DNA from 4 places in the Kluyvera ascorbata genome. Region 3 is predicted to be linked to each of the others. Evidence: predicted binding sites of a transcription regulator. Region 3 holds the regulator's gene; each other region holds the start of a gene.

Region 1 (7,979 bases), 1.7 Mb from region 3:
GACCCTGATTTAATATCGGGGTTTTTTATTATCTGTACGATAAAAAAAGGGATAACCTAATAATAGCGTTATCCCCAAGGCCAGATGATAGAAACAATAATGGAGTGGCAAATATAAAATTGGCGCAAATAAAAAAAGATAGAATTAGGGCAAAACAATGACTCAGTCAGGTTAACGCATTACCACCAGGCTTCCACCTGTACGCCGAAGTTCCAGGTATCGCTGGCGGTGCCGTCGTTAAAGGCATTGCCCTGCTCGGAATCATTCAGGTAAGAGGCAAAGACGCGCAGTTCCGGACGAGACATAAAGTCAGGGCCATCTGCCAGGCCTAACGCGATGGTGTATTTCTCGCCGCTCTGCTTATAGTGGCTGCCGTTGGTGTAGGAGTCTTTCTGGTAGAAGCCACCCACTTCGCCGATTAAACGCACATATTCGGTGAACTGATACTGCGCGCGGCCAACCAGCGAGACCAGACGCGATTTATCGGTGTACTCGGTGGTGTTATCCGCCGAACCGTAGGTCAGCACGTGGTTGAGAGAGAACTTGTCGGTAATTGGAATCAGACCGGTGTTGATAACACGGTAGCCGGTGGCATCGTTGACGTAGTTCCACATGTCGTACCAACCACCGCCCTGAGAGACCATGTTCTGTGCCAGACCTTTGTTGGCATACTGCAGCACCAGCTTGTTATAGCCGCCAAACATATCCTGGCTAATTTCGCCGGTCAGCATTACGCCGTTATCGGCATCATACAGGCCACCATAATCTTTCTGTTTGTCGGTTGGGTTCGGCATGGCGTAGTCGATACCGAATTCGGTCCAGGCGCCGCTCCACGGTTTCCAGCCCGCATAGCGAAGGTCAATGTAGTTGATGTTGACGTCGTTATCGCCGTCAACGCGATAGTCGACATCGTTGGCATCGCCGCGGATCCAGGCCAGTGACACTGCGCCTGGGCCAACGGTGTAGTTTTCGATCCCGGCGCCGGAGCCGGAAATATTCCAGTATTTGGTATCGATGATGTGCAGGTCGTGGCGCTGGTAATAGCGTTTCCCGCCCCAGATAACCGCATTCGGATCGCCCGGGACAAGCCCTTTAATCTGCAGGTTTAACTGACGTAAACCAAACTGCGCATCGTCGCCGAGGGTAGTTTCGTTATCGTTTGAACCGTCGGAGACCATGCTGACCATTGAGTCCAGATAGAAACTGACATCGTTTTTCTTATACACCTCAGAGCCTAATTCAAGCTCACCGTAGGTGTCGGCTTCGTTTCCCAGACGGCCGAGTTTGTTCTTTTGCCATTCTTGCATTCCGCCATCGCTAGAAACTCCTACGCCGGAGCGGAGGTAGCCATGGAAATCAATAGGAACTGACGTTGCCGCCAGCAGAGAAGATGAAGTCAGCGCAGTAGCCAACGCAATTGAAAGCGTGCGTAGGGTTGTTTTCATTATTATCCTCGTTTTGTTTTGTATTACGTTCACATAACGTGTGTAATAAAATGCCTAAATGTAAAAACTGGCAAACATTTGATCGCTGATGTGTGATTAACTGCAAATAAATTAGCCATTTTTGGTTGAGTGTGTAAGACGGTTCTTATTGTATGCCTATGTGAGCGTATGTCTTTTTTATGTTATCGTATGCCATAAATCAGGTCGGTAGACGTTTTTTGGGATGACCCCTGTTACAATCTAGCGATAACAACATAAGGAACCGGACGATGAAGTCTAAAAGCGCAACTTTGGAAGACGTTGCTCGCCATGCGGGTGTCTCCTACCAGACTGTGTCCAGGGTACTCAATAAATCTGCCAATGTATCCGAAGCCACACGCCACAAGGTGGAGAAATCCATCGAGGTACTCCGCTATGTCCCAAACCGACTTGCCCAGCAGCTGGTTGGCAAGACCAGTCATACCCTTGGACTGGTGACCACTTCACTGGCGCTGCATGCGCCTTCTCAGGTTGCGGCAGCGGTGAAACGCTACGCAAATGTGGAGGGGTATCAGGTACTGATTTCGATGATTGATGAGAGCGTCAATCATAGTATTCAGGATTCGATCAACGAACTGAAATCACAGCTGGTGAGTAAAGTGATTATCAACGTGCCATTAGAGACCGAAATGGCGCAGAAAATCGCAGATGATAACGATGATATCGTCTGTCTTTTCCTCGACGTTGATCCCTATAGTTCGGTGTATAACGTTTCGTTCAACCCGGCAGATGGCACGCGTGCTAGCGTGAAATATTTGTATGAGTCGGGTCATCGGGAGATGGCGATTCTGGCCGGGCCGGTGAGCTCTGTCTCTGCCAACCTGCGTTTAAGAAGCTGGCTGGATACGCTCAGCAGCTATGGCCTGAAGCCGGTGACCGTGCTGCACGGCAACTGGGATGCGCAAAGCGGCTACGCCTGCGCGCTGCAAATGCTGCGCGAAACCCCGGATTTCTCGGCGGTGCTGGTGGGGAACGATCAGATGGCGTTAGGGGTACTGAGCGCATTTCATCAGCATCAGGTGGCTATCCCCGGCGAAAAGTCGGTGATTGGTTACGATGACACTTATGAAAGCTCGTTTTTCTATCCGGCGCTGACCACCGTGTCGCTTGACCTCGACCTGCAAGGCAAAGAGGCGGTACGCCGCATTCTTGAAAGCGACGATAACGCTTCGTCACGGACTTCATCCATCCTCCCAGCTCGCCTTGTCGTGCGTCACTCTACCGGTGCGAAGGTGGAGCAGGGCAAAGATATGCAGGCGATTGCCGAGCAGCTGCGCGCTATTGCGCATCAGCTCAGCCGCTAACCTCCCTTGCCGAAGTGCGGTCTGCACTTCGGTTATATCCCCTTAAAATGTAGGGTTGCAAAGCGCTTTTTGACGGCGTATCGTAATTGTTATGTTATAACATATGATATCGAGGGCCAGATGAAAGCCAATATCCATCCTCATTACCGCACCGTGGTGTTTCATGACACCAGCGCCAACGAGTACTTCAAAGTGGGCTCGACCATTAAAACCGACCGGGAAATTGAGCTGGAAGGTGTGACATATCCGTATGTCACGATTGATGTGTCGTCCAAATCGCACCCGTACTACACCGGGAAGCAGAGAACGGCCTCCACCGAGGGCAGCGTGGCGCGCTTCAGCCAGCGTTTTGGTCGCTTTATTGATGTGAAACGAGGTTCATAATGCAGGTACTTAACTCATTGCGCAGCGCCAAACAGCGCCACCCGGATTGCCAGATCGTGAAACGCAAAGGACGACTGTACGTTATCTGCAAGTCAAACCCTCGCTTTAAGGCCGTTCAGGGGCGCAAGAAGCGCCGTTAAGCGGACAACTCTCGCAGTGACTCCAGGGAGTGGAGTTGCTTGCCGTCGGCACTAAAATTGTCGGCGGCAAGCCATTTCTGAAATGCCCCATTCAAGGCTGGCCACTCGCCGTCGATAATCGAAAACCAGTCGGTATCGCGGTTATGGCCTTTAATCACCAGCGCCTGCCGAAAATGACCCTCAAACTGAAATCCTAAACGCAGTGCGGCCTTGCGGGAAGGTTCATTCAGACTGTTGCACTTCCATTCGTAGCGACGATAGCCCAGCGTTTCAAAGGCGTAGCGCATAAGCAACCACTGCGCTTCCGTAGAGGCGGGGGTTCTGCTTAACAACGGTGAGAAGTGGACGTGGCCGACTTCCATGACCCCATGATTCGGGTCGATGCGCATCAGCGCCAGCGAGCCCGCGGGTTTATTCGTTCGTTGGTCTATCACCGCAAAGTGCAGTGGATCCTGTAGCGCTTCGACGCTGGCGACCCACTGACGATACTCTTCAACCGAACTTTCTGGCTCGCGCAGCAACCACGTCCAGTTGCGGGTATCGGTTGCCTGCCGGTGCGCGGTAAACAGGGCATCGGCGTGCTGAAGGCTTAGCGGCTCAAGGCGGCAGTATTGCCCTTTCAGAACCACCCGCTCAGGATGTGGACGTGGCTGCCAATCCGGCAGGGCATCGCCGATTAACTGACCAAATTGATTCAGCTGACTCATAACCTCTCCTTAGGGAAAATAAACAATACGCTGAGCGTAGGGGTTTACTGGTTCCGTAAAAAGTGCCACCAGGTTATATTTTTATGGTACCACGAGGAGCTGAGATGAATATTCCCGACGATCCCTTTTTTACCCTGCTATCCCGCTCGCTTCAGATGCGCGGCAAAGAGACACTTCAACGTAGCCTGTATGCCGCGTTGCGAGAGGCCATTATGCAAGGACAGCTAAAGGCGCAGAGCTGGCTTCCCGGGTCGCGGGTTATCGCTGAACGGCTGCAGATTTCTCGCAATACGGTGAACGCTGCTTTGGAACAGTTGGCGATGGAAGGGTATCTTCGCCGGGACCGCCAGGGTTCTCGAGTGGCGTCTTTACCACAGTCAGTGAGTATTGATGGTGCCGTGCTGGAGCGGGTAACGCTGCCATCACGCTTACAGCGACTACCGCAGATTTCGCCGCGCGATACGCCACCGCTGCTGTTCACGCCGGGAACGCCAGCCATTAACTATTTTCCATTACCGCTCTGGAGGCGGTTGCTCGACCGCGTCCTGCGTGAAGAGGGGAGTTCACTGTTGGGCTATGGCGATGCGGCAGGTGAGTGGCCGCTACGGGTCGCGATAGCCCGACATCTTGCGTTATCGCGCGGGATTGATTGCGACGCTCGGCAAATCGTCATCACCGAAGGGGCGCTGGAAGGGGTAAATCTGTGTACGCATTTGCTGAGTGAGCCTGGCCAGACTGCCTGGGTCGAGGACCCGGGGTATTTTGGCGCTAAAAGCGCCTTTCTGGCTGCAGGACTACAGGTTGAAGCCGTTTCGGTCGACGGCGAAGGGATGCAAATTTCGCCGGACTTACCGTCGCCAACGATGATTTTTACCTCACCTTCGCATCAGTATCCTACCGGCAGCGTACTCAGTGCCACGAGACGCCTTGCGCTGCTGGACTATGCTCGTCAGCAGGGGGCCTGGATAGTCGAAGATGACTATGACAGTGAGTTTCGCTTTAGCGGCGAACCGATACCAGCGATGCGAGGTATGGTGGATAACGCCCCTGTGGTCTACCTGGGGACCTTCAGCAAGACGCTGTTTCCATCGTTACGCATTGGGTTTATGGTGCTGCCGTCGATGCTGGTTGAGGCCGCTCAGCCAGCTATACGTGCGCTATTACGCGGCGGACACCGTGCCGAGCAACGCGCGTTGGCCTGCTTTATTGAAGAGGGGCACTATGCCCGCCATCTGGCGGCAATGCGGCGACTTTACCGTAAACGGCAGGCGCAGTTACAGGAAGCGCTGGAACAAGAACTGATCGTTCCCCATCAGTTGATGGCAGGAGAAGGGGGGCTGCATATGACGGTGGTGATTGAAGGGATTGATGACGTGGAGCTGGTGCGGCAAGCGCGTTTACACCAGATGGCACCCAGCGCGCTCAGTACGTTCTATCTTGACCGCCAGAAGGCGAAATCAGGGCTGGTGCTGGGTTATGGTAATACGTCCGCATCGCAGTTTACGACGGCGATACGGACGTTACAGCGTCTTATTGTACCGCTTCAGCGCGGGCAAGGGTGAAGACATCGTAGAACGACAGCTCGCCCTTGGTTGAAACCATTTTTTGCAACTGGGCCTTGGCCTGGACATCCACGCGGGCAGAATTCAGGATCCGCTCGATGAGCTGTTTTGGCACAAAGCGGGTGTTGTACCACTCGCCGTTGTAGCAGACGCGGAAATCGAGCACATCGATATCTTCATAGCGGTAGCGCGGATAAACATCGAAAAAGAAGAAGCCGTTCAGCAGCGCAAACAGCAGCCAGAGTAGCCAGACCGTATCAGCCAGGGTCTCAGAACGCATCATGACCACCAACGTGGCGAAGAACGCGGCGTACATGGCGATAAAGAGGCCGGGATGGTTACGGATAAAGCTGATGCTAAAGCGCGGTCGATTATCGCGCTTTTCAGTGGCGTTCAGTTCATCAATGGTTTGCGTGAGTAATCGCTGGATCTCTGACATCTTTTGCTCGGCAACGAGGGGCGGAATAGCTTATTGTATGTTGCGTCAATCAATACGAAAAGTAACAGATCGGTTGCAAAAAAGCATAACAGTCAGCGTCTGTTATCAGGACAACATTTTGATGATTCTTGCAGGGTTACCGCCAACAACGGCGTTTGCTGGGACATCTTTCACCACGACTGCGCCAGAAGCAATAACCACGTTATCACCAATGGTGACGCCAGGGTTAATGACCGCTCGCCCGCCAATCCATACGTTGTGACCGATGGTGACCGGCTTTCCGTATTCTATGCCGCTGTTACGTTCTGTGGCATCAAGCGGATGGGTGGCGGTGTAGATATGCACGCCCGGGGCCAGCATGCAGTTATCGCCGATATGAATAGGGCAGACATCAAGCATTACGCAGTCAAAATTAGCGTAGAAGTTGGCACCAGGATGAATATTGTAGCCGTAGTCGCAGCGGAATGTCGGTTCAATATAGGCATCGTGTGTTGTGCCCAATAGTTCGGCCAATAGCGCGTGACGTTCGGCTTTTTCATCCGGTCCGGTGTGGTTATACCGATGAATAAGTTGCCTGGCGCGCATTCGGTCTGCTTTAAGCGTATCGTCAGCCGGGCGATAAACATCACCGGCAATCATTTTGCGTTTTTCTTCACTCATGGGGCCTCCCTGTACTGGAAGCCATCACCATAGAAGGCGAATGATGTTTTGGGAACGTTCCCTTTTTATCGTTGTGACCACAATCACAGATATTGTTCAGATCGGAAAAAGTGGGTACGTGCCTGTAATGAATAAAGATTAACGGATGAACTTCCAGACGGTCGAAGGAATTTTGTCGTACAATTTATTCATGGTTAACTCGGCCAGACGATGATCGGCTGCTGAGTAAAATACCGCCAGTTCGTTATCGGACAATTCATATTTATTTTTTTCAATGACACGCTCCAGCGTATCAATTGACTGACAGCGTCTTAGGCGCATCAAATAATCAGTTTTAGTTAATGGTTTATCAGACATAATTCACCTAATGATTGTAATAATTTTAACAAGAGAGGCTAACAGGGTTAGCTCGGCTAGCGTTGACGAAACAGCGGAAAAGTTTGTTCCCTGACTTACGCCATTTTTGCAGGTCGCTGCTATTAATGCCGTAGTTACTGAACAACATAAAAGTATCATCCAGATATTCGTCGATCTGTGCAATCAATTTATTATCTTCGTCGTACTTAATTTTATAATTAAGTGCAAACGTTGCAATATGTTCAATCAGCTCATTAAGCTGCAGGTTAACCGCCGAGGTAGGGTCATTCACCCAGCCATGGTTGCTCTCTTCAAGCGTGACAAGACAGTCATGATACAGGGTTTCACAAAGAAACTTAAGCTGTGCGATATCGTGTCTTTTTGGTGAGTATTCGTCCATAACGCATCCCCTTATCGCAGTTCAAACAACGAGTAAAAAATACCGGTGCGGGATGGGTACTACTGGGTAACCTGAAACATGCACGTGTTCCTGATCTGCTGTAACTATAATCTACTCCGCAAAAGATTTCACCGAGCTATTACGAAAAATTACAATTAAGTCTCAAATGGTTAGTCTGTTTATAAACGACACCCATCCAGAAAGGCGTTAATGCCTTACCTTCTCATACTTTAGTTTGATAAAGAGAACATTCAAAGAGTTAGACCACGACAACGTCGTTTCGTGCGTTTAATGGTCATAGGAATATTCTTAATTTGCTTCTGTTTTGGGCTTTTTTTGGGATTATTCGAAATTACTTAAAGATAAATCTCAATTAAATCGGAAATGTGAGGGTATTTAAATTTCGGTTGATAAAAGGTATCAATTGTTTTTGTGGTGATTAAAAAATAAACACCACGCAAAAGTGAATGGCGGGAATAAAAAAGGGCCGCAATTGCGGCCCTTTCGATAGCATAGCTTTAGTGATGCTCTACCTTATGGCT
Region 2 (7,979 bases), 750 kb from region 3:
GAAGCGGCTGGTGCAGCAGCAACGTCAGTGTCGGCCGGGAGTTCAACCGCCACCAGCGCCAGCACCGTAGGTTCTGCGGTCGGTATGGCGCTGGCAGCGGCTGGCGGTGATGGTTCCAACACCGGGACCACCACCACGACCAGTACGACAACGACCACCCGTACTCAATAAAAACGGTACGTTAATCCTAACCACACTTCGGTGTGGTTATTTTGCCCCTGGAGAAGCGTCGTGAAGCGACTTGTTATTCCCCTTATTTGCCTGTTGCTTCAGGCGTGTTCACCCAGCACCAAGGGACTGGGTAAATCGCTTTGGCAAAGCGTATCTGGTGAGTCGGGCGTACAGCTTACCGACGACGAAATCCAGACCATGCCATACGCCAGCCAATATATGCAGCTTAACGGCGGACCGCAGATCTTCGTGGTGCTGGCGTATTCCGAAGAAGGTCAGCAGAAATGGCTGACGCAGGACCGGGCAATGCTGGTGACACAGCATGGACGCCTGGTAAAAACCAAGCTGGCGGGCGACAACCTGCTCACGGTGAATAACCTCGACAACGACCCGCTGGCCCGCCCGAACCAGATAACTGACGGCGCGCGCTGGACGCGGACCATGGGCTGGACCGAGCACCAGCAGGTGCGCTATGCCACCGCCACGTCCACCTTCCACTGGGACGGCAACGATACGCTGACCATGTCGGGCCAGGACACCGCCGTACGCGTGCTGGAAGAGGAGGTGACTACCTCTGAAGCGAGCTGGCGCAACCGCTACTGGGTCGACAGCGAAGGGCAAATTCGCCAGTCAGAACAATATCTCGGCGCAGGAACCTTCCCGGTAAAAACCATGCTTATCAAGGCGGCGAAATCATGAAAAAACTGTTAATTATCGCCGCCATGCTAAGCGCTATCTCCTTTGCCGCCCAGGCGGCAGGTACCGTCGAGGTTCATATGGCGGGCGTTGAAAAGCCGCTGACTTTAACCCACGCCGAACGATTGGCCGACCTGGTCGGGCAACCGAGGCTGGCGGGAAGCTGGTGGCCCGGCGCGGCGATCACCTCTCCGCTGGCCGCCGCTCAAGCCGAGCGTGAACATCAGGCGCTGCTGGCAGAACTGGCCGCGCTTGCGGCGGATGAGGGCGGTAGCGAGGCGGGGGCGATTAATGCCCTGCGCAACCAACTGCAGGCTATCCCGGTGACCGGGCGCTTATTGGTGCCGCTGGACCCTGACACCGTGCGGGTCCGCAGCAAAAATAACCCGCCGCTCGAAGGCCATTACACCCTGTGGCTGGGGCGTGAACCTTCCACCATCACGTTGGTTGGTCTGGTGGATAAACCGGGAAAAATCCCTTTCACGCCGGGACGCGACGCGGCCAGCTACCTCGATGATATCAGCCTGCTCAGCGGCGCGGATCGCAGCTACGCCTGGGTGATTTACCCGGACGGGCGCACGCAAAAAGCGCCGGTGGCGTACTGGAATAAGCGGCACGTTGAACCGATGCCCGGCAGCATTCTGTTTGTCGGCTTTGCCGACTCACTGTGGACGAAAAAATACGAAGCGCTGAACGCTGAAATCCTTCGCTCCCTGTCGCAGCGGAGACCTGAATAATGAAAAAAGCTTGTCTTTACAGCCTGTTGGCCCTGTCGGTTAGCGCGGCGTGCCATGCGGAAACGTTTCCCGCCCCTATCGGCCCCTCGCAGTCAGACTTTGGCGGCGTAGGCCTGCTGCAAACCCCAACGGCGCGCATGGCGCGCGACGGCGAGTTCAGCCTGAACTATCGCGATAACGATCAGTACCGCTATTACTCCGCCTCCGCCCAGCTTTTCCCGTGGCTCGAAACCACGCTGCGCTATACCGACGTGCGTACCAAACAATACAGCAGCGTGGATGCCTTCTCCGGCTCGCAAACCTACAAAGATAAAGCCTTCGACGTGAAGCTGCGCCTGTGGGAAGAGAGTTACTGGATGCCGCAGGTGGCGGTGGGCGCGCGCGACATCGGCGGTACCGGCCTGTTTGACTCGGAATATATTGTTGCCAGCAAAGCCTGGGGGCCGTTCGACTTTACTCTCGGCTTAGGCTGGGGCTATCTCGGCACCAGCGGTAACGCCACCAACCCGTTCTGCTCCTACAGCGACAAATACTGCTACCGCGATAATAGCTATCGTAAAGCGGGCTCGGTTGATGGCAGCCAGATGTTCCATGGCCCGGCGGCTTACTTTGGCGGTATTGAGTACCAGACGCCGTGGCAGCCGCTGCGCCTGAAGCTGGAGTATGAAGGTAACAACTACCAGCAGGACTTTGCTGGCAAGCTCGATCAGAAGAGCAAAATTAACGTCGGCGCTATTTATCGCGTTACCGACTGGGCCGATGTGAACCTCAGCTACGAGCGCGGTAATACGGTGATGTTCGGCTTTACCCTGCGCACCAACTTTAACGATCTGCGTCCGTCCTATAACGACAACGCGCGCCCGACCTATCGACCTCAGCCGCAGGATCCTATCCTCCAGCATTCGGTAGTGGCAAACCAACTGACCCAGCTTAAGTACAATGCGGGCTTTGCGGCGCCGAATATTCAGGTGCAGGGCGACACGCTGTACGTCACCGGCGAGCAGGTGAAGTATCGTGATTCGCGTGAAGGGATCGAACGCGCCAATCGGATCATCGCCAACGATCTTCCGGAAGGGATCCGCACGATCCGCATTACCGAGACGCGGCTGAATCTGCCGGAAGTGACCACGGAAACCGATGTGGCGAGCCTGCAACGGCATCTCGCCGGGGAGCCGCTGGGGCAGGAGACGCCGCTGGTGCAAAAACGCGTCGCGCCGATCGTGCCGGATAAAACCGAGCAAGGCTGGTATATCGACAAATCGCGCTTTGATTTCCATATCGACCCGGTGCTTAGCCAGTCTATCGGTGGGGCGGAAAGCTTCTATATGTACCAGGTGGGGGTAATGGGCTCGGCGGACTGGTGGGTGACCGATCACCTGCTGACCAGCGGCAGCCTGTTTGCCAACGTTGCAAACAACTACGATAAATTTAACTACACCAACCCACCGAAGGACTCAACCTTGCCGCGCGTTCGTACGCATATCCGTGAATATGTGCAGAACGATGTTTACGTGAATAACCTGCAGGCCAATTACTTCCAGTATCTGGGTAATGATTTCTACGGCCAGGTCTACGGCGGCTATCTGGAAACCATGTACGGCGGCGCAGGGGCGGAAGTGCTCTATCGGCCGGTGGACAGTAACTGGGCCTTCGGTCTGAACGCCAACTACGTGAAGCAGCGTGACTGGCGTAGCGCGCAGGACATGATGAAGTTTACCGACTACAGCGTGAAGACCGGGCACCTCACCGCCTACTGGACGCCGTCGTTTGCCCAGGATGTGCTGGTGAAAGCGAGCGTCGGGCAGTATCTGGCGGGAGATAAAGGCGGTACGCTGGATATCTCGAAACACTTCGATAGCGGCATTGTGGTCGGCGCATACGCCACCATTACCAACGTCTCTGCGGACGAGTATGGTGAAGGTGAGTTCACCAAAGGGGTCTATGTGAATATCCCGATGGATCTCTTCACCTCCGGCCCAACCCGCAGCCGCGCGGTTGTTGGCTGGACGCCGCTGACGCGCGACGGCGGTCAAATGCTGGGACGCAAGTTCGAGCTGTATAACATGACCGGCGATAAGAGCCAGAACTTCAGATAACGTTCATCCCGTAGCCCGGCCAAGCGAAGCGACGCCGGGGATTTTTTGGCTCTGTGCCCGTAGCCCCCTCACCCCAACCCTCTCCCCAAAGGGGAGAGGGAGCCGTTAGGTGCCACAGTCGTTATAGCCGCCGCAACAACCGTGCCGGATTCCCGGCGTACACCCCTTTTTCCTCAATGGAGCGGGTCACCACGCTGCCCGCGCCAATCACCACGCCATCGCAAATTGACACGGCCAGGATGGTCGCGCCGCTGCCAATAGAAACGTGATTGCCAATCGTAATACGCCCCCAGCTTTCGCGGTCGGCGTTGGGCTTACCCTCGCGGAACATATCGTTGGCAAACATGACCCCGTGGCCGATAAAGCAGTCGCGCCCGACGGTGACGTATTCGCAGATAAAGGTGTGCGACTGGATTTTGCTGTTGTCGCCAATCTGCGTATTGCCCTGAATCTCCACGAACGGGCCAATAAACACGTTATCGCCGAGCGTGCAGTCATAGAGGTTAGCGGGTTCGTAGATAACCACATTTTCCCCGCAGATAACGTTGCGCGTGGCAACCTGGCGAATGTTGAGCATGTGCCGTCTACTCCTGATGATAAACAGACGTTGATTGTGCCAGCAGGCCACGCTGAGAGGTAAGAAAATAAGAGGAAAGTGTGCAGTGATCCCGAGTTTAAGAGGATGCAGCGTTCTTCTCTAAGCGCTGGATATGAGTCAGCAGGCGAGTTATGGCGCTTCAGGATGGGTAAAAAAAGTAGATCTGGATCACATTTTTGCGTTATACAAAGAGCTCGGCCCAGAGAAAGAGGTGCTAGCCATGACGTCATTATCTCGTCCCCGCGTTGAGTTTATCTCCACCATTTTGCAGACCGTGCTGAACCTGGGTCTGCTCAGTCTTGGCCTGATCCTGGTGGTTTTCCTCGGTAAAGAGACGCTGCATCTGGCGGACGTGCTGTTCGCCCCTGAGAGCACCAGCAAGTACGAGCTGGTGGAAGGGCTGGTTGTCTACTTCCTCTATTTTGAGTTTATTGCCTTGATTGTGAAGTACTTCCAGTCGGGCTTTCACTTCCCGCTGCGTTACTTTGTCTATATCGGCATCACGGCGATTGTGCGGCTGATTATCGTTGACCATAAATCACCGCTGGACGTGCTGATTTACTCCGCCGCTATTTTGCTGTTGGTGATTACGCTGTGGCTGTGCAACTCGAAGCGGCTGAAGCGGGAGTAAGTAGCCCGATGGCGACCTGTGGCAAAAAAAAGGGCGCTCCAGAGGAGCGCCAAACAGTCACAAGTTAGGGTACGTTCAAGTTGAGGATAATAGCAGTGGCATTGCTGATGAAAATTAGCCCTTCACGCCCCCGGCCGTCAGGCCGTTTACCAGCCAGCGCTGTGCCAGCAGGAAGACCACGGTAATCGGAATGGCGGAAAGTACGGCCGCGGCGGCAAAGTCGCCCCACAGGTAGTTTTGCGGGTTGAGGTATTGCTGCATCCCAACGGCCAGGGTGTAGCTGTTCACATCACGCAGCAGCAGTGATGCAACCGGAACTTCGGTGATAGCGGCGATAAACGACAGGATAAACACCACCGCCAGAATCGGCACCGACAGTGGCAGCAGAACCAGACGGAATGCCTGCCACGGGGTAGCGCCATCCAGCGCCGCCGCTTCTTCCAGAGAACCATCAATCGTTTCGAAGTAGCCTTTAATCGTCCAGACGTGCAGCGCGATACCGCCGAGGTAGGCGAAGATAACGCCGCCGTGGGTGTTCAGACCGATAAACGGAACGTACTGGCCCAGACGGTCAAACAATGCGTACAGGGCAACCAGTGACAGCACCGCCGGGAACATCTGGAAAATCAGCATCCCTTTGAGCAGCGTGGCTTTGCCCGGGAAGCGCATACGGGCGAAAGCGTAGGCGCAGGTGGTGGAAAGCGCGACGATACCAATGGCGGTGATGCCGGCGATTTTCACCGAGTTCCACAGCCACAGCAGTACCGGGAACGGTGGTGGCGTCACGCGGCCATCGGCGTGTTCAACGCTGAAGCCGAGCGCCAGCTTCCAGTGTTCCCAGGAGATAGTGTCTGGGATCAGGCTGCCGGTGGCGAAGTTACCTTCGCGCAGTGAAATCGCGATAACCATCAGCAGCGGGAACATAATCGCCGCAATGAAGATCAGTAGCAGAAGGTGCGTGGTAAAGAGACGCAGTTTCTGAGATTTGGGTTGTACCATAGCCATGTTCGAGTCTCCCTTAATCAAACTTCATGCGCGTGGCTTTCAGGTTTACTATCGCAAGCGCACCGACCAGCAGGAAGATAAGCGTCGCAATCGCTGCCGCCAGACCGAAGTCCTGTCCGCCGCCGCCTTCGAAGGCGATACGGTAGGTATAGCTTACGAGCAGGTCGGTATAACCAGCTGGCGTGGTGGTGCCGAGCCTGTCCGGGCCGCCGTTGGTCAACAGTTGAATCAGCACGAAGTTGTTAAAGTTAAAGGCGAAGCTGGCGATCATCAGCGGCGTGAGTGGCTTAATCAGCAGCGGGAACGTAATCTTAAAGAAGTTCTGGAACGGGCCTGCGCCATCCATTGCCGAGGCTTCATACAGGTCGTCCGGAATCGCTTTCAGCAGGCCCATGCACAGGATCATCATGTACGGGTAGCCAAGCCAGGTGTTGACGATAACAATCATCGAACGAGCGGTGGTCGGGTCGCTGAACCAGGCCGGTTTAATACCGAACAGCGCGCTCAGCATCATGTTGATTTCACCAAAGCTCTGGTTGAACAGCCCTTTGAAAATCAGAATCGAGATAAACGACGGTACGGCGTACGGCAGAATTAACAGCACGCGGTAAATGGCTTTGCCCTTCAGCGATTCCCACTGTACGAGGCAGGCCAGCACCATGCCGACGGCGACGGTGAGGATAACGGTCAGCACCGAGAAGACCACCGTCCAGACGAAGATAGCGAAGAACGGCTTCTGGATACCTTCATCGGTAAAGACGCGGGTAAAGTTGTCCCAGCCGATGCTCACTGTGTAGCCCGGGCTCAGCTTCTCGTCGCCCCAGGAACCGTCGGCGTTGACCGTCTGGTAGAAACCGACGTCGTTGTTAGGACGGTATTTCACGCCGCTCTGGTTGTTGGTCAGCAGGCCGTCATCGGCCAGCGTGTAGAGCGGCTGAGTGCCAGAGAACTGGCGCAGTGAGCTCATGGTGACTTTGCTTTCATCCGGCAACACGGCGGTTAGCTGGTTCAGCGCCTGACGGTTCTGGGTGATCACGCGAAGCTGTGCGTGTTCGCCGCTCGGCAGCGCTTCAGTCTCTTTCAACTGCAGCTTCTGCTCGCCGCCAATCTTAAAGTTGTCGGAAAGATAATTTTTGCCGGTCTCGCCGTCGGTGAGGGCAAGCTGCCACTCATCACCCGCCGGGAATAGGCTGAAGTTGTAGCTTTTGCCCGCCTGGTAAGAGCGGTCCATCAGCACCTGTTGAGCGCGCTCAAAAGTAAGCTGGTTAGTGCTGCTGTAGTTGGTAAAAGCGATGGCGATGGTACAAATCAGTGGGAACAGGACGAACAGCCCCATCCCGGCCATGCCAGGGTAAACGTAGCGCCAGGCGTAGGTTTTACGGTTGGCGAAAATATACAGGCCCGCTGAACTTAAAATCAGCGTCATGATGGCGAACAGGTACTCCCCTTGTGCGTACATTAAAACTACAAGGTAACCCACCAGCAAGCCCAGCAGACCAACCACTGACCACTTCAGCGTGTCGCTTTGCCACCAATGTTTCTTTTTAATGACATCCATGGGGATCTTCCTCTACAGCGTTGAAACTTCCTGGCCGGAGATGTGCCTGATGGCGCTGCGCTTATCAGGCCTACGGTGTGTTGTAGGCCGGATAAGGCATTTATGCCGCCATCCGGCACAGGCTCAGCGGCATTACTTGGTGATACGACCCTGCGCGTCCTTCAGCGCGGCATCGACGGTCTGACGACCGCTAGCGGCGTTGATGACCGCGGTACGAACGGCGTACCAGAATGCAGACATCTGTGGGATGTTCGGCATGATTTCGCCTTTCTGGGCGTTATCCATGGTGGCCGCAATGCGTGGGTCTTTCGCTAACTGATCCTGGAAGGATTTCAGCGCCACGGCGCCCAGCGGTTTGTCCTTGTTCACTTCATCCAGACCCTGATCGGTCAGCAGGTAGTTTTCGAGGAATTCTTTCGCCAGCTCTTTGTTCGGGCTTGCGGCATTGATACCGGCGCTCAGTACACCAACGAACGGTTTAGACGGC
Region 3 (7,979 bases):
TCGCGTTTCGTAAAATCTTTGCTCAGCTCAACCTGCGCGCGGCGGAAGTCGAAGGCGACAGCTTTCACCGCTACACCCGTCCGGAAATGGATATGGCTATCCGCAAGGCCCGTGATCTTGGCCGCCACATCAGCTATTTCGGCCCGGATGCCAACGACTTTGGCCTGCTGGAACAAACCTTTCGCGACTACGGCCTGAACGGGCAGGGGAAGTCGCGCAAATACCTGCATACCTATGATGAAGCGGTTCCCTGGAACCAGGTACCCGGCACGTTTACGCCGTGGCAGCCGTTACCGGAACCGACCGATGTGCTGTTCTATGAAGGACTGCACGGCGGCGTGGTGACACCGCAGCACGATGTCGCGCGGCATGTTGATCTGCTGGTTGGCGTGGTGCCGATTGTTAACCTGGAGTGGATCCAGAAGATGATCCGTGACACCAGTGAGCGCGGTCACTCCCGCGAGGCGGTGATGGATTCCGTAGTGCGCTCAATGGAAGACTATATCAACTTCATCACCCCACAGTTCTCCCGCACCCATATCAACTTCCAGCGTGTACCAACGGTCGATACCTCTAACCCGTTTGCAGCCAAAAGCATTCCGTCGCTGGACGAGAGTTTTGTGGTGATTCACTTCCGTAATCTCGAGCACATCGACTACCCGTGGTTACTGGCCATGTTGCAGGGTTCATTTATCTCGCATATGAATACGCTGGTCGTTCCCGGCGGGAAGATGGTGCTGGCGATGGAATTAATCATGACGCCGCTGGTGCAGCGGCTGATGGAAGGTCGGAACTAGCATCAAGACCAGGTAGCCCGGACGAGGTGCGCAAGCACCGACGCCGGGAATGTCCCCGGCGTCACTGCGTTCGGCCGGGCTACGTCTAGCATGCAATCAGCCTTCAATCACTTCGTAAGAGTGAGTGATATTGACCGCTTTTTCGAGCATCAGCGCAACTGAGCAGTATTTCTCAGCAGACAGATCGACCGCACGCGATACCGCCGCATCCTTCAGCGCTTTACCGGTGACGATAAAGTGCAGGTTGATGTGCGTAAACAGACGCGGGGCCTCCTCACGGCGCTCAGAAGTGAGCTTCACTTCGCAGTCGGTCACGTCATTGCGACCTTTTTGCAGGATAGAGACGACGTCAATCGCACTGCAACCACCGGCGGCCATCAGCACGACTTCCATCGGGCTCGGCGCTTTATCGCCGGAGTTACCGTCCATCAAAATTTGGTGGCCAGAAGCAGACTCACCGAGGAAGGTTAACCCTTCAACCCATTTCACACGTGCTTGCATAATATTTAACTCCCAGGTTGCAATTTTCTTCTCAGATTACGCGCACATAACAATTCTCGCAATGGAAGGCGATCGCCGTCATGCTGAAGCGAGACACCAGGAGACACACGGCTAAAGCTATGCTAAAACAGTCGGGATGCTACGGTAATACATAAACGTACTGCATGTATGCAGAGGACATCACATTACAGGCTGCGACCCTATTCGACAGCCGACTTCCCAGGTAACGGGAAGGATACTATTGCAACCAGTGGCTGCAATGTTTTTGCCGCTGGGAAGAGCTTATAACAGAGGATAACCGCGCATGGTGCTTGGCAAACCGCAAACAGACCCTACTCTCGAATGGTTCTTGTCTCATTGCCATATTCATAAGTACCCATCGAAGAGCACGCTGATTCACCAGGGTGAAAAAGCAGAGACGCTGTATTACATCGTAAAAGGCTCAGTGGCTGTACTCATCAAGGATGAAGAAGGCAAAGAGATGATCCTCTCTTACCTTAACCAGGGCGACTTTATCGGTGAGCTGGGCCTGTTCGAAGAAGGCCAGGAACGCAGCGCATGGGTACGAGCAAAAACCGCTTGTGAAGTTGCTGAAATCTCTTATAAAAAATTCCGTCAGCTGATCCAGGTTAACCCGGACATTCTGATGCGTCTCTCTTCTCAGATGGCGCGTCGTCTGCAGGTCACCTCTGAAAAAGTTGGTAACCTGGCCTTCCTGGACGTAACCGGTCGTATCGCTCAGACCCTGCTGAACCTGGCTAAACAGCCGGACGCTATGACCCACCCGGACGGTATGCAGATCAAAATCACCCGTCAGGAAATTGGTCAGATCGTTGGCTGCTCCCGTGAAACCGTGGGCCGTATTCTGAAAATGCTGGAAGATCAGAACCTGATCTCCGCGCACGGCAAAACCATTGTCGTCTACGGAACCCGCTAATCCAGCCCAAAATGGCGTATTGTAAAAGCAATACGCCATTTTTGTTTTTCCCCCTATGTGGCGCAGGCTGATTTACCACCCCGAAGTCAACTATGCACTGCGGCAAACGCTGGTGTTATGCCTGCCGGTTGCCATCGGGCTTCTGTTCGGCCATCTCCAGCAGGGTCTGCTGTTTTCATTGGTGCCTGCCTGCTGCAATATCGCCGGCCTCGATACCCCACATAAGCGCTTCTTTAAACGCCTGATTATCGGTGGCTGTCTGTTTGCCGGATGTAGCCTTGCCGTACAGCTGCTGTTGGCGCGCGATATCCCCTTACCGCTGATTCTCACCGGGCTGGCGCTGCTGCTGGGCGTCACGGCGGAAATCAGCGCGCTGCACGGGCGGTTACTGCCCGCCTCGCTGATTGCTTCTATCTTCACCTTAAGCCTGGCGGGCAATATGCCCATCTGGGAGCCGCTACTGCTCTACGCGTTCGGCACGCTGTGGTATGGGCTGTTTAACTGGTGGTGGTTCTGGATATGGCGCGAGCAGCCGCTGAGGGAATCGCTGAGCCTGCTCTACCGACAGCTCGCCGAGTACTGCGAAGCCAAATATAGCCTGTTGACCCAGCACACTGACCCGAGCACCGCGCTGCCGCCGCTGCTCACTCGTCAACAGAAGGTGGTGGATCTCATCTCTCAGTGCTACCAGCAACTGCATATGCTCGCCGCGAATCAGCACAACGACTATAAGCGCCTGCTGCGCGCCTTCCAGGTGGGGCTCGACCTGCAAGAACATATCTCCGTCAGCCTGCACCAGCCGGAAGAGGTACAAAAGCTGGTTGAACGCAGCCACGCCGAAGCGGTGATCCGCTGGAACGCCCAGACCGTGGCGTCACGCCTGAGGGTACTGGCTGACGATATTCTCTATCACCGCTACCCTACCCGCTTCAATATGGACAAGCAGATAGGCGCGCTGGAAAAAATTGCCGACCAGCATCCAGATAACCCGGTTGGCCAGTTCTGCGCCTGGCACTTCAGCCGCATTGCCCGCGTGCTGCGCTCCCAGCGCCCGCTCTACCCGCGCAACCTGATGGCCGATAAAGAGCGCCGCCTGCCGCTATTCGCGGCGCTCAAAAACTACCTGTCGCTGAAATCTCCGGCGCTACGTAATGCCGCCCGGCTCAGCGTAATGCTCAGTATCGCCAGCCTGATGGGCGCCGCGCTGCATCTGCCAAAGCCTTACTGGATCCTGATGACGGTGCTGCTGGTCACGCAGAACGGCTACGGTGCAACTCGCGTACGTATTTTCCATCGTGCGGCGGGTACGCTGGCAGGGTTAGTGATTGCCGCCGTCGTTCTGCACTTCCACATCTCAGAAGGACTGGCGTTAGCGGGTATGCTTATCGTCACGCTGGGGAGCTACCTGATAATCCGTCGCCACTACGGTTGGGCCACCGTCGGCTTTACGATTACCGCGGTTTATACCCTGCAAATTCTGACGCTGAACGGCGAGCAGTTTATCGTCGCGCGCTTTATCGACACCATCATCGGCTGTCTGATTGCCTTTGGCGGGATGATCTGGCTGTGGCCGCAGTGGCAAAGCGGTCAGCTTCGACAAAACGCTCAGGCGGCACTGGAAGCCGACCAGGAAGCCATTCGTCTTATCCTGAGCCCCGACCCGCAGGCGCCTAAGCTTGCCTATCAGCGTATGCGCGTAAACCAGGCGCACAACACGCTCTACAACACGCTCAACCAGGCCATGCAGGAACCGGGCTTTAACTCGCGCTATCTGGAAGATATGAAGCTGTGGGTCACCCACAGTCAGTTTATCGTCGAGCATATCAACGCCATGACCACGCTGGCACGCGAGCACAACATGCTGACGCCGGATCTCGCGCAGCAGTATCTGGAATCCTGTGAGATTGCCCTTCAGCGCTGTCAACAGCGTCTGGAGTACGATGAGGCGGGAAGCAGCGGTGAAGTGAATATTATGGAATCGCCGGACGCGCTGTCCCATGGGCCGTTAAGTACCATGGAACAGCATCTTCAGCGTATTCTGGGGCATCTGAGCACCATGCACACCATCTCGTCGGTGGCCTGGCGACAGCGCCCCCGTCATGGAGGCTGGTTAAAACGACGGGCTAGCTAACGATTTTAGCGACCGCCTGAGCGAAACGCTGCATCCCTTCGTCGATATCCACCTCTTCCACCACCAGCGATGGTGCAAAGCGCATCACGTCCGGCCCGGCGTTCAGTACCATGACACCGACGTCCGCCGCGGCGTAGAGGAAATCACGCGCCCGGCCTTTGTATTTCTCGTTCAACGCCGCGCCAATCAGCAGACCCATGCCGCGCACGTCGCTAAAGACATCGTACTTCGCGTTGATATGCTGAAGGTGCTGCACAAAGCGCTCGCGCTTGGCGTTCACGCCGTTAAGCACTTCCGGAGTGTTGATAATATCGAATGCCGCACCCGCAACGGCACAGGCCAGCGGGTTACCGCCGTAGGTGGAGCCGTGTGAGCCGACGTGGAACGCGCTGGCAATGTCGTTGGTGGTCAGCATCGCGCTCACCGGGAAACCGCCGCCCAGCGCTTTGGCGCTGGTGAGAATATCCGGCGTCACGCCATAGTGCATATAGGCAAACAGCGACCCGGTACGCCCCATGCCGCTTTGCACTTCATCAAACACCAACAGCGCCTGATGCTTATCGCACAGCGCACGCAGGCCCTGTAAGAATTCAGGCGTAGCCGCCAGTACGCCGCCTTCCCCCTGAATCGGCTCAACTACGATAGCGCAGGTATGGTCATCAATGACCGCTTCCACCGCGTGCAGGTCGTTAAACGGCACGTGGACGATATCCGCTGGTTTCGGGCCAAAGCCGTCGGAATACTTCGGCTGCCCGCCAACGGAGACGGTAAACAGCGAACGGCCGTGGAAAGCATTATGGAAAGCGATGATTTTCGTTTTGTACGGGCTATGACGGGTGGATGCATAGTAACGTGCCAGCTTGAAAGCCGTTTCGTTAGCTTCCGTTCCGGAGTTCATAAACACCACACGCTCGGCGAAGGTTGCGTCCACCAGTTTCTGACCAAGGCGCAGCGCCGGTTCGTTAGTGAAGACGTTACTGGTGTGCCACAGCGTCTCACCCTGGGTTTTCAGCGCTTCAACCAGCGCCGGATGACAGTGGCCCAGCGCAGTCACCGCGATACCGCCGGCGAAATCAACGTACTCTTTGCCTTGCTGATCCCATACGCGGCTCCCCTTGCCCTTCACCGGGATAAATTCCGCTGGTGCATAGATTGGCAAAATGACCTGGTCGAAGGTCGCGCGGGTAATAGCAGGTTGTTTGGTTTCCATGTCATGCCCTTCTGCAAACGATGAAGCAATGATTGTGAGAATTTATCCACAAAATATGCATAAAAAATCACGTCATGGCAACTACTATCGCGTGAGGAAGTTTGCCAGTAGCGCGTGGCCCTGCTCGCTGAGAATGCTTTCCGGGTGGAACTGTACGCCTTCCAAATCCCATTCGCGGTGGCGGATACCCATAATTTCACCCGTTTCACTGCGGGCCGTCACCTCAAAGCAGTCGGGCAACGTTGCGGGATCGATCAGCAGCGAATGGTAGCGCGTCACGGTGAGCGGGTTATTCAGGCCGCGGAATACGCCCTGCTGCTGATGGGTAATCGGAGAGGTTTTGCCGTGCATCACTTTTTCGGCACGAACAATACGCGCGCCGAATGCCTGAGCAATGGCCTGATGGCCCAAGCAGACACCAAGCAGCGGCGTTTGACCGGCATAGCGACGGATAACATCAAGAGAAATACCGGCTTCATCCGGCGTGCAGGGACCTGGGGAAATGACGATTTTTTCTGGGGAGAGCGCGTCGATGTCATCAAGGGTGATGTCATCATTACGTTTGACCGTCACGCTGGCACCCAGCTCACAGAAATACTGGTAGAGGTTCCAGGTAAAGGAATCGTAGTTATCAATCAGCAGGATCATGGCGGCTCCGGTCATTCAATCTGCCGCCATTCTACCAACTTTAGTGACGGGGCGGCAGCCTCATGCAGATGCCGCCCCGTACTGATTACGGCAGGACTTTCGCCGACAGGATCACAATCGGTTTGGAAGGAACATTCTGGTATGGCCCGACGTTGTGGGTCGGCACCTGAGCAATTTTGTCTGCCACGTCCATCCCCTTCACAACCTTACCAAACACCGCGTAGCCAAAGTCACGCTGGCCGTGATCCAGGAAAGCGTTGTCCGCAACGTTGATAAAGAACTGGCTGGTTGCGCTGTCTTTGTCAGCGGTACGCGCCATGGCGATAGTGCCACGGGTATTGCGCAGGCCGTTATCGGCTTCATTTTTGATAGGTGGATTCGGCTGCTTCTGCTGCATCTGTTCGTTAAAGCCGCCGCCCTGAACCATAAAGCCTGGGATCACACGGTGGAACGTGGTGTTGTTATAAAAGCCACTATTAACGTAGTTCAGGAAGTTTTCAACGGAGACCGGCGCCTTCTGGCTATCCAGCTGCAACTCGATGTTGCCAGCAGAAGTGGTCAGCAGCACGTGCGGATCGTTTTTCGCCGCTAACGCCGCAGGCGCAACCGCAGAGAGTGCAAACACAGCCGCCATGGCCGCCAGAGTGGATTTGAGCATGAGAATTCCTTTAACGGTGCAGTAGAGAAAGCAAGTGGCTTGATTCTAAAGAGGGATAGCCCCTCAGGCCAGTGCTTTACTTAAGTTTACGTGACTGAAACGGTTAATAATGATCAGGGTAAGAATGTATAAATTTAATTATGTGATCATGATCACATTGAAAAATGTAATAAAGAAAGTTTTGCGTAATAAAACTATGAATGCATCACGTCAATGACTAAAATCTGCTCGCTCAGCGCAGAGTCAACGCGCTTTACACAACTATTCACAGGCCAGTCATGACTAACAGCAATCGTACCAAGCTCACATGGATCAGCTTCTTCTCCTACGCCCTTACCGGTGCGTTGGTAATCGTCACCGGGATGGTGATGGGAAATATCGCCGATTACTTTAATCTGCCCGTTTCCAGCATGAGTAACACTTTTACCTTCCTGAACGCAGGGATCCTGATCTCTATTTTCCTCAATGCCTGGCTGATGGAAATTGTGCCGCTGAAAACCCAGCTGCGCTTCGGCTTTATTTTGATGGTGCTGGCGGTGATCGGGCTGATGACCAGCCATAGCCTGGCGCTGTTCTCTGCGGCGATGTTCGTGCTTGGCCTGGTCAGCGGGATCACCATGTCCATTGGTACCTTCCTGATCACCCATATGTATGAAGGTCGTCAGCGCGGCGCGCGTCTGCTGTTCACCGACTCCTTCTTCAGCATGGCCGGGATGATCTTCCCAATGCTCGCAGCCTGGCTGCTGGCGCGTACTATTGAGTGGTACTGGGTTTATGCCTGCATCGGCCTCATCTATGTTGCTATCTTCGTGCTGACCCTGGGCTGTGAATTCCCGGTTCTGGGTAAAAAAGCGCAAACCAGCGACCAGCCGGTAGTGAAAGAGAAGTGGGGCATCGGCGTGCTGTTCCTGTCCATCGCGGCGTTGTGTTACATCCTGGGCCAGCTGGGCTTTATCTCCTGGGTACCGGAATACGCCAAAGGTCTGGGCATGAGCCTGAACGACGCAGGCCAGTTGGTCAGCGATTTCTGGATGTCTTATATGTTCGGTATGTGGGCCTTCAGCTTCATTCTGCGCTTCTTCGATCTGCAACGTATT
Region 4 (7,979 bases), 1.2 Mb from region 3:
GCTGCTGTGAAAAGATCCACGGTGTCATGGTGGTTTTACCGTGCGGGGCGAGTGAGACACCGCGCGCATCGGCGTAGTGCTGCATCCACTGAATATTGTTGGTTAGCGCCGTTTTTTTAATGACCGCGGCGGGTAGGCAAACGTCTTCATTGAGGATGTTTGTTGGGGTAAAAAGCGTTGCGGATTTGTGGGGTACGATGAGGCTTTCATGGTATTTCATAACATAAATCCTTCTGGTTTTTAGTTTATATCATGAATCTTTGATTGTTTATTTTATTGTAAATAAAGTGTTTTTATTGTTTTCGTTGATTTTTATGAATAAAAGTATCATTAATTAATGCATGTTTTGCGTAGTCTTTCACTGTTTTCAGCGCTTGTAAATGGTCAAATTCAAGGCAGGAAACGACAGGGGTAGAGAAGAGATGCAGTTCGATTATCTGTTCAGGAACGTCACGGTTATCGACGGTAGCGGCGGCCCGCAGTATCGCGGCGATGTTGCCATCAAGGGCGATCGCATTGTGGAGATAGCACCCGCTATCGACGGGCAGGCGCAGCATGAGATTGACGGCACGGGGCGCGTGTTGGCACCGGGGTTTATTGATGTTCACACCCACGACGATATTAACGTTATCCGCATGCCGGAGTACCTGCCCAAAATCAGCCAGGGTGTGACTACGGTTATCGTCGGTAACTGCGGGATCAGCGCCGCAAGTGCGACGATCGCAGGCGACGTACCGGATCCGATGAACCTACTGGGCAATGCTGAACAGTTTATCTACCCGACGGTTAACGCCTACGCCGACGCGGTCATGCAGGCGCGTCCGGCGGTGAACGTTGGCACGCTGGTCGGTCATACCGCGCTGCGTAATAACCAGATGGACTCGCTGTTTCGTCCGGCCAACTATCAAGAAATTCAAGCTATGCGCAGGCAGCTACGGTTGGCATTGCAGGAGGGCGCTTTAGGACTCAGCACCGGGCTAGCCTATGCCTCCGCCTTCCAGTCGACGACCGAAGAGGTGATGGCGCTGGCGGAAGAGCTGGCGGCGGAAAATGGGATTTATACCACCCATCTTCGCTCAGAGTTTGAACCCATTCTCGACGCGCTTGATGAAGCGTTCCGGATTGGCCGCCACGGCAAGGTGCCGGTGGTGGTCTCGCACCACAAATGCGCGGGGGCGAATAACTGGGGGCGCACCGTGGAAACCCTGGCGCTGTTCGATAACGTCCGCCAGCAGCAGGACGTTTCCTGCGACTGCTATCCGTATTCCGCCAGTTCATCGACGCTGGATATGAAGCAGATTACCGCCGATTTTGACATCGTTATCACCTGGTCGACGCCGCACCCGGAGATGGCCGGGCGGACCTTAAAGCAGATTGCGCAAAGCTGGTCGCTTACGCTGGAAGAGGCGGGCAAGCGGTTGATGCCTGCTGGCGCGATTTACTACAACATGGACGAGCAGGACGTGCAGCGGGTGCTGCGCTATCCGTTGACCATGGTGGGCTCGGACGGTTTACCGAATGACCCGATGCCGCATCCTCGCCTGTGGGGCGCGTTCCCACGCGTGCTGGGGCACTACAGCCGCGATGAAAAACTGTTCCCGCTTACCGTCGCGGTGCACAAGATGACCGGTCTGTCGGCGGCGCGTTTTCAGCTCACCGACCGCGGGCTCATCAAGCGCGGCTATTTTGCCGATCTGGTGCTGTTTGACCCAGAAACTATCCGCGATGTCGCAAGCTTCAGCGACCCACAGCAGCCCGCCGCCGGTATCGATGCGGTGATGGTCAACGGGGTGATGAGCTATGGACAGAATTACCATGTTATCGGGCGCGCCGGGCGATTCTTACGCCGGTCAGCCGGAAAAATTAAGGAGCAGCAATAATGAGCATTAAACGTTATGGCGTCGGTGGCAGCACCGGCACCGGCGGGCAGTCTCTGCCGTTTGCCAAGGCCGTTGAGGCCGGAGGCTGGCTGTATGTGTCCGGGCAAACGCCGATGAAGGATGGTGAAGTGGTGGAGGGCGGCATTGTCGAGCAGTCGCGGCTGGCGATTCAGAACTGCGTGGATATTATGCAGGACGCGGGATACAGCCTGGCAGACGTGGTGCATGTGAAGGTGTATCTGACCGACGCGCGTTACTTCCAGTCCTTTAACAAGGTATTCCGTGAGTTCTTTGCCGATCACCCACCGGCGCGCGTGTGCTGCGTGGCGGATTTGGTGGTGGATTGTAAGGTTGAGGTGGATTTGACCTGTTACAACGCGGAACGGGTGAAGTAACTTGTGGGGTGGTGCGGGCTGTACCCTCACCCCGGCCCTCTCCCTGGAAGGGAGAGGGGGAAAGACCGCACATACGGTCCCCTCGCCCCTACGGGGAGAGGGTTAGGGTGAGGGGGAACCCCCGCGCTAATCCCCCAACGGCTGCCGGTCAGCCCCGCCCCGATGGCTATCCAGCGCCAGCTTAATCCGCCGCAGACGGTTTTTCGTCTCTGCCTTATTCACCACCGCCAATTCCGTCGCCAGCACATCAACCATCGCCAGCATCGCGTAGCGCGAGGTGCTGGGCTTAAAGATATAGTCGTTCTCCCGCACGATCAGCGGCAGTACCAAATCGGCGTTCTCGGCAAGCGGTGTGGCTTCCGGGGTAATGGCAATCACCTTCGCACCGTACTGACGCGCAATCGCCGCGCTCTCCACTACTTCCTGCGTATAGCCGCCGAGCGACAACGCCAGCACCACATCGTTTGGCGACACCGCCGAACACATCATCCTCACCAGCAGCCCGTCGCTCTGGCTTACCACCGGTAGACCCAGACGGAACAGGCGGAACTGAACCTCCTGCGCGCAGATGGTGGAGCCGCCGCCCATGCCGATGGTGAGGATCTGACGTGCGCTGCTTAACCATTCGACCGCGCGGCGGAGTGCGTCAGGATCGAGCGCCCGGCGGTTCATCTCCAGCACGTTGATAATCGTCTCGTAGATCCCCTGTACCCCTTCCAGATCCGGCACATCGAGAATAAAGCGTTGCCCTACCGCCAGCGACTGAGCGAGCTTCACTTTTAGCTCGCGGACGTCTTTGCAGCCAATGGCGCGTGCAAAACGAGTGACCGACGCCTGGCTGGTGTTGGTCAGCTTAGCCATTTCGGCAATTGGTAAGGTGGTCGCCGCCTGCACGTCATCAAGAATAAACTGGGCAATCCGCTTTTCGGTGGCGGTCAGCTCGACAAAGCGGTCGGTAATGCAGGAAATGATGTCGATGGAAACGGACATGGTAAGCCCCTGAAAATAAATAGCTGGTACTTTGTATCACAGAAGTCATGTGCCGGGGAAACGCGCGATAGTGGTGTAAATGCCGCTTCGGAGTGTTCTGGTTTCCCTCTCGCTTTCAGCCAGCTAACCTAAAATGGTTAGAGTGATAACGATTTTAGCTGAGAAGCAGGAGGGAAACATGATGCAATATAAGCGACTTACCGTAGCGATTCTGACGGCTGGCGCACTCTTTACCGTTGCTGGGTGTTCATCCAACCAGGCGTTGAAAACCACCGATGGGAAAACTATCGTGACCGACGGAAAACCACAGGTCGATGAGGATACCGGTCTGGTGTCGTATAAAAATGCCGAAACCGGGAAAACCGAACAGATCAACCGCGATCAGGTTCGGTCGATGGGTGAGCTCGATAACTAAACGTTATTCGTGGCCCCGCGAATGCCGTGCGGGGCCAGCGTATACCGCTTAAAGCAGGTCGCTATTGATTTTGACGATGATTTTACGCAGCGGCGCGCCCGCGCCAAGGCTGCTCATCGGGCGGTGTAGCTCGCCGGGGAAGACGATAGCAATCTCTTCCGGGTGCAGGTGAATCAGCGTTTCGCTGCTGATTTGTGTGCAGAAACCGATATCATGCGCGTCGTTAAACGCGCCGTCTTCGACAATCTCCAGCCCCTTATTCCCCGCACCAATAATCTCTTCGCCCTTCAGCACGATGTGAATATCAATATACTGGCGGTGGTACTCCGGGCGCTGTTCGGCAAGCGGTTTGCTTTCCCCTTCCACCACGTTGAAGAACAGGTTATCGCCATCGATGGTATATTTTCCCGGCGGTAGCGTATGCGGCTCTTGATTAATCACGGCGCGCAGCGCCTTGCGGATAGCCTGCGGATAAAAGGCGGTTTTCTCCGCGTTATGGAGCGTGTCGATAATCATGCCGTAACTCCCGATGTCGGTTGATGGGCTAAAAGGGTGAGCGAGCGGGCGACAATGCTCGGAACGTCGCCGGAAATATCGACCGGCAGAATGTCCGGCTCGTGGTCGTCCGGAGCTTCCAGCGCGGCAAACTGGCTTTGCAGAAGCGCTTCCGGCATAAAGTGGCCCTTACGCGCCTGCATACGCCGCAAAATGCAGTCGTAGTCACCGGTCAGCCACAGAAAGCGCAGATGCGGATTACCCGCGCGTAGCTGGTCGCGATAGCGCTTTTTCAGCGCCGAGCAGACCAGTACGCCGGACTCGTTTTTCTGCCCGAGGCTAAAGATCACATCGCCAATACGCTCCAGCCAAGGCTGGCGGTCGCTATCCTCCAGCGGCTGGCTGGCGGCCATTTTGACAATATTTGCCCGCGGGTGAAGGTCATCACCGTCGATAAATTTCGCGCCCAATGCCTGAGAAAGCGCCTGCCCGACGGTGGTTTTGCCGGTGCCGGAGACACCCATTAAAATAATGCACTGTCCTGCCATGGTTTTGCTCCCGACTCAGACGGCAACCAGCATGCCGCCGTCAACAAACAGCAGATGCCCATTCACAAAATCAGAGGCTTTCGACGACAGGAACACCGCCGCGCCAACCAGCTCCTGCGGGTCGCCCCAGCGGGCGGCTGGCGTACGTTTGCACAACCAGTCGGTAAAAGCTTTATCATCAACCAATGCCTGGGTCATGGCGGTTTTAAAGTAGCCCGGCGCAATACCGTTAACCTGAATGTTGTGGCGTGCCAGTTCTACGCACATCCCGCGGGTCAGCATTTTGACTGCGCCTTTGGCGGCGGCGTACGGGGTGATAGTGTCGCGCCCCAGTTCGCTCTGCATCGAACAGATATTGACGATTTTCCCCGCGCCACGCGTCATCATGCGTTTGGCCACGGCCTGAGAAACCAGGAAAACGGCGGTCTGGTTCACGGCAATCACGTCGTTCCATTCTTTCACCGGGAACTCGGTGAACGGGTGGCGACGCTGGATACCGGCGTTATTAAACAGCACGTCGATAGCGCCGATGCGCGCTTCAATATCAGCAACGGCGTTTTCCACCGACTCTGGGTCAGTGACGTTAAAGACCGCGGTATGGGCGACGGCGCCCTCGTCGCGGAGTTTCATCGCTGCCTGCTCGGCGCGTTCTGCGGAGATATCGTTGATGATGATTTCCGCGCCGTACTGGGCCAGCCCCTGGGCCATCACGTAGCCGATGCCCTGTCCGGAGCCGGTAATTAAAATGCGTTTGCCTTGCAGGCTGAATAAGTTGTTCATCACAGTGTCCTGTATTGCGAGCCGATGCGCTAAGAAGATGTTCTCTATCTCACGGTTTTTGCCTCGGTGAAACTGTGACGTAGATCACTCTCAGTTATGTTACAAAAAGGGGTTACAGCATGTGTGATCCTGAAGAGGAAAACAGGGCGAAAACCGCGCCATGCGGGGCTTTGACGGTGGGTTATCGCTTTCTCTTTTTTGTAACCTGCTGGCATAATAGGCCACAGGATTTCGGCAATGACGGGCAGGGCTAATGAAAGTACAACGCATCACGTTAGAGGATATCGCCGCGCTGGCGGGGGTAACCAAAATGACCGTCAGCCGCTATTTACGCACGCCTGAGAAGGTGAGGCCGGAAACCGCCGAGCGCATTGCCAGCGTAATTGAAGAGGTTGGCTACCAGCCAGATGCCGATAACCCCGCCATCAGCAGCAATGCCGCACCGCGCATTGGGGTGCTTGTTCCCTCCTTTAATAACCAGATTTTCTCCGACGTATTAGCGGGCATCGAATCGGTCACCACCGCCCACGGCTACCAGACGCTGGTGGTGAATTACGATTACGACAGCCAGCGTGAAGAAGAGCAGATTGCCACCGTGCTGGCGTTGAACGTTAAAGCGCTGCTGCTAACCGAATCCGTCCATACGCTGCGGGCAGAAAAATACCTGAAAGCCGCAAAAATTCCGGTTGCTGAGGTGATGGGCTTATCGGATAACGCCGACCGCATCAACGTGGGCTTTGATAATTACCGTGCCGGGCTGGATATGACCAACATGCTGCTGGCGAGCGGCAAAAAGCAGATTATCTATTTTGGCTCGATGTCGGATATTCGCGATGAGCAGCGCTATGCGGGCTACTGCCGGGCGATGGAGGAGGCGGGTCTGGCGGTCGGGCGCATTGCGCCAAACAAGGTCTCTTCGGTGTCGATTGGCACCGGCATGATGACCCTTGCCCGCCAGATGTATAAAGAGATGGATGCCATTCTCTGCACTAATGATGATCTTGCGGTTGGGGTGTTACAGGAGTGCATCGCTTCGGGTATCACGGTGCCGCAGGAGATGGCGATTGCCGGCTTCCACGGGCTGGAGATTGGCCAGGTGGTGAGCCCGCGTCTGGCGAGCGTATTGACCCCACGCTTTGAGATGGGCAAGGTCGCCACCGAGATTTTAATCAAGAAAATAAAAGGGTTACCGACTATCGAGAAGGTTGACCTGCACTATCGTTTATCGATGGGCGAAACCATCTGACCTTTACACGCCACGTCGGCAATGTTATTCAATTGTTGCCATCCAGCCCGCATTCCAGCGGGCTTTTGCTTCCACGATCACGTCATCCGTAACACGGAGTTCTAACACGATCTGGCGTGATGCAGATCGCAAAATGACATCGTGAAAACCCGTTTGATAGGCGTAACAAATTTCTAAACGCTTAAACAGGGAACACGATGAATACTGCAAACCCAAACACGGTACTGTTAATTGCCCCGGTCGTAGACGGCCTGCTGGATAAACTCTCCACCGCTTTCCAGGTCTATCGCCTGTATGAACAGGCTGACCCGCAGGCTTTCTTGCGCGAAGTGGGCCATCAGGTGCAGGCGGTGGTCACCCGTGGTGATATCGGCGTCACCCGCGCCGTACTGGAGCAATTGCCGAACGCTGGGCTGGTGGCGGTGTTTGGTGTCGGTACCGATGCGGTGGATCTCGACTATACCCGCGCTCATGACATTGCCGTCACCATCACTTCTGGCGTGCTGACCAACGACGTTGCCGACCTGGCGATGGGGCTGCTGCTGGCGGGCGCACGTCAACTTTGCCAGGGCGACAAATTTGTTCGCGAAGGCAAATGGCTGAAACAAGGGCCGGGGCTGGCGACGCAGGTGAGCGGCAAACGTATCGGCATCTTCGGCATGGGCAATATCGGCCAGGCCATTGCTCGTCGCGCGAGTGGATTTGATATGGAGATCCTCTACACCGACCGCAAAAAGCTCAACCACGTGGATTATCAGTGGTGCGCCGACCTGCACACCCTGGCCCACGAAAGTGATTTCCTGGTGATTGCGGCTTCCGGCGGCGCGGCAAACCGTGGGCTTATCGATGCCAGCGTGTTTAACGTGATGCCAAAACACGCGTGGCTGATTAACATCGCGCGCGGCACCCTGGTAGATGAGAAAGCCCTTATTCACGCCCTGCAAAACGGCGTTATTGCCGGTGCGGGACTGGATGTGTATGAAGACGAACCGCACGTGCCTGAGGCGCTGATGGCGATGGATAACGTTGTGCTGCTGCCGCATGTGGCGAGCGCTACTCACGAAACGCGTCAGCGGATGAGCGAGGTGGTGTTCAATAACGTCGCCGCCTTCTTCAGCGATACGCCGCTACCGAATGCCATTGATTAATCATCGGCGCTTTTCGCCATGCTGAGCATGGCTCCCCTCGAGAGAGAGTATAAATAATGACTGAGAAAATACCTGGCACTCG

What was found. Region 3 encodes CRP, which controls carbon source genes, mostly activating them, when cyclic AMP is high. Its sites were predicted from a motif close to ATGTGANNNNNNTCACAT; they were not measured.
Positions count from the first base shown of each region.
Region 1: the regulator CRP is predicted to act here: its motif matches at 1,536-1,553, upstream of MY052_RS18135 (maltoporin).
Region 2: the regulator CRP is predicted to act here: its motif matches at 4,455-4,472, upstream of psiE (phosphate-starvation-inducible protein PsiE).
Region 4: the regulator CRP is predicted to act here: its motif matches at 5,576-5,593, upstream of idnO (gluconate 5-dehydrogenase).

Region 1 is NZ_CP096201.1:3,764,108-3,772,086, reverse strand. Features, by position in the region: gene MY052_RS18135 (maltoporin) at 180-1,445, opposite strand; gene MY052_RS18130 (LacI family DNA-binding transcriptional regulator) at 1,715-2,788, shown strand; gene MY052_RS18125 (type B 50S ribosomal protein L31) at 2,909-3,172, shown strand; gene ykgO (type B 50S ribosomal protein L36) at 3,172-3,312, shown strand; gene MY052_RS18115 (GNAT family N-acetyltransferase) at 3,309-4,019, opposite strand; gene pdxR (MocR-like pyridoxine biosynthesis transcription factor PdxR) at 4,124-5,581, shown strand; gene MY052_RS18105 (YlaC family protein) at 5,550-6,020, opposite strand; gene maa (maltose O-acetyltransferase) at 6,126-6,680, opposite strand; gene MY052_RS18095 (HHA domain-containing protein) at 6,819-7,037, opposite strand; gene tomB (Hha toxicity modulator TomB) at 7,063-7,437, opposite strand; gene acrB (multidrug efflux RND transporter permease subunit AcrB) at 7,956-7,979, opposite strand, start outside.
Region 2 is NZ_CP096201.1:4,708,311-4,716,289, reverse strand. Features, by position in the region: gene yjbE (exopolysaccharide production protein YjbE) at 1-171, shown strand, start outside; gene MY052_RS22550 (YjbF family lipoprotein) at 232-870, shown strand; gene MY052_RS22545 (capsule biosynthesis GfcC family protein) at 867-1,604, shown strand; gene MY052_RS22540 (YjbH domain-containing protein) at 1,604-3,700, shown strand; gene MY052_RS22535 (acyltransferase) at 3,822-4,277, opposite strand; gene psiE (phosphate-starvation-inducible protein PsiE) at 4,519-4,929, shown strand; gene malG (maltose ABC transporter permease MalG) at 5,044-5,934, opposite strand; gene malF (maltose ABC transporter permease MalF) at 5,948-7,492, opposite strand; partial or broken gene MY052_RS24360 (hypothetical protein) at 7,535-7,609, shown strand; gene malE (maltose/maltodextrin ABC transporter substrate-binding protein MalE) at 7,625-7,979, opposite strand, start outside.
Region 3 is NZ_CP096201.1:403,518-411,496, reverse strand. Features, by position in the region: gene MY052_RS01840 (phosphoribulokinase) at 1-797, shown strand, start outside; gene MY052_RS01835 (OsmC family protein) at 894-1,298, opposite strand; gene crp (cAMP-activated global transcriptional regulator CRP) at 1,603-2,235, shown strand; gene MY052_RS01825 (YccS/YhfK family putative transporter) at 2,291-4,366, shown strand; gene argD (bifunctional acetylornithine/succinyldiaminopimelate transaminase) at 4,359-5,576, opposite strand; gene pabA (aminodeoxychorismate synthase component 2) at 5,661-6,224, opposite strand; gene ppiA (peptidylprolyl isomerase A) at 6,310-6,882, opposite strand; gene tsgA (MFS transporter TsgA) at 7,161-7,979, shown strand, end outside.
Region 4 is NZ_CP096201.1:4,224,144-4,232,122, reverse strand. Features, by position in the region: gene MY052_RS20230 (amino acid deaminase) at 1-220, opposite strand, end outside; gene MY052_RS20225 (N-acyl-D-amino-acid deacylase family protein) at 423-1,880, shown strand; gene MY052_RS20220 (RidA family protein) at 1,880-2,275, shown strand; gene MY052_RS20215 (MurR/RpiR family transcriptional regulator) at 2,402-3,265, opposite strand; gene MY052_RS20210 (YgdI/YgdR family lipoprotein) at 3,447-3,680, shown strand; gene MY052_RS20205 (NanQ anomerase/TabA/YiaL family protein) at 3,729-4,196, opposite strand; gene MY052_RS20200 (gluconokinase) at 4,193-4,723, opposite strand; gene idnO (gluconate 5-dehydrogenase) at 4,739-5,503, opposite strand; gene MY052_RS20190 (LacI family DNA-binding transcriptional regulator) at 5,757-6,749, shown strand; gene MY052_RS20185 (2-hydroxyacid dehydrogenase) at 6,947-7,897, shown strand; gene MY052_RS20180 (MFS transporter) at 7,954-7,979, shown strand, end outside.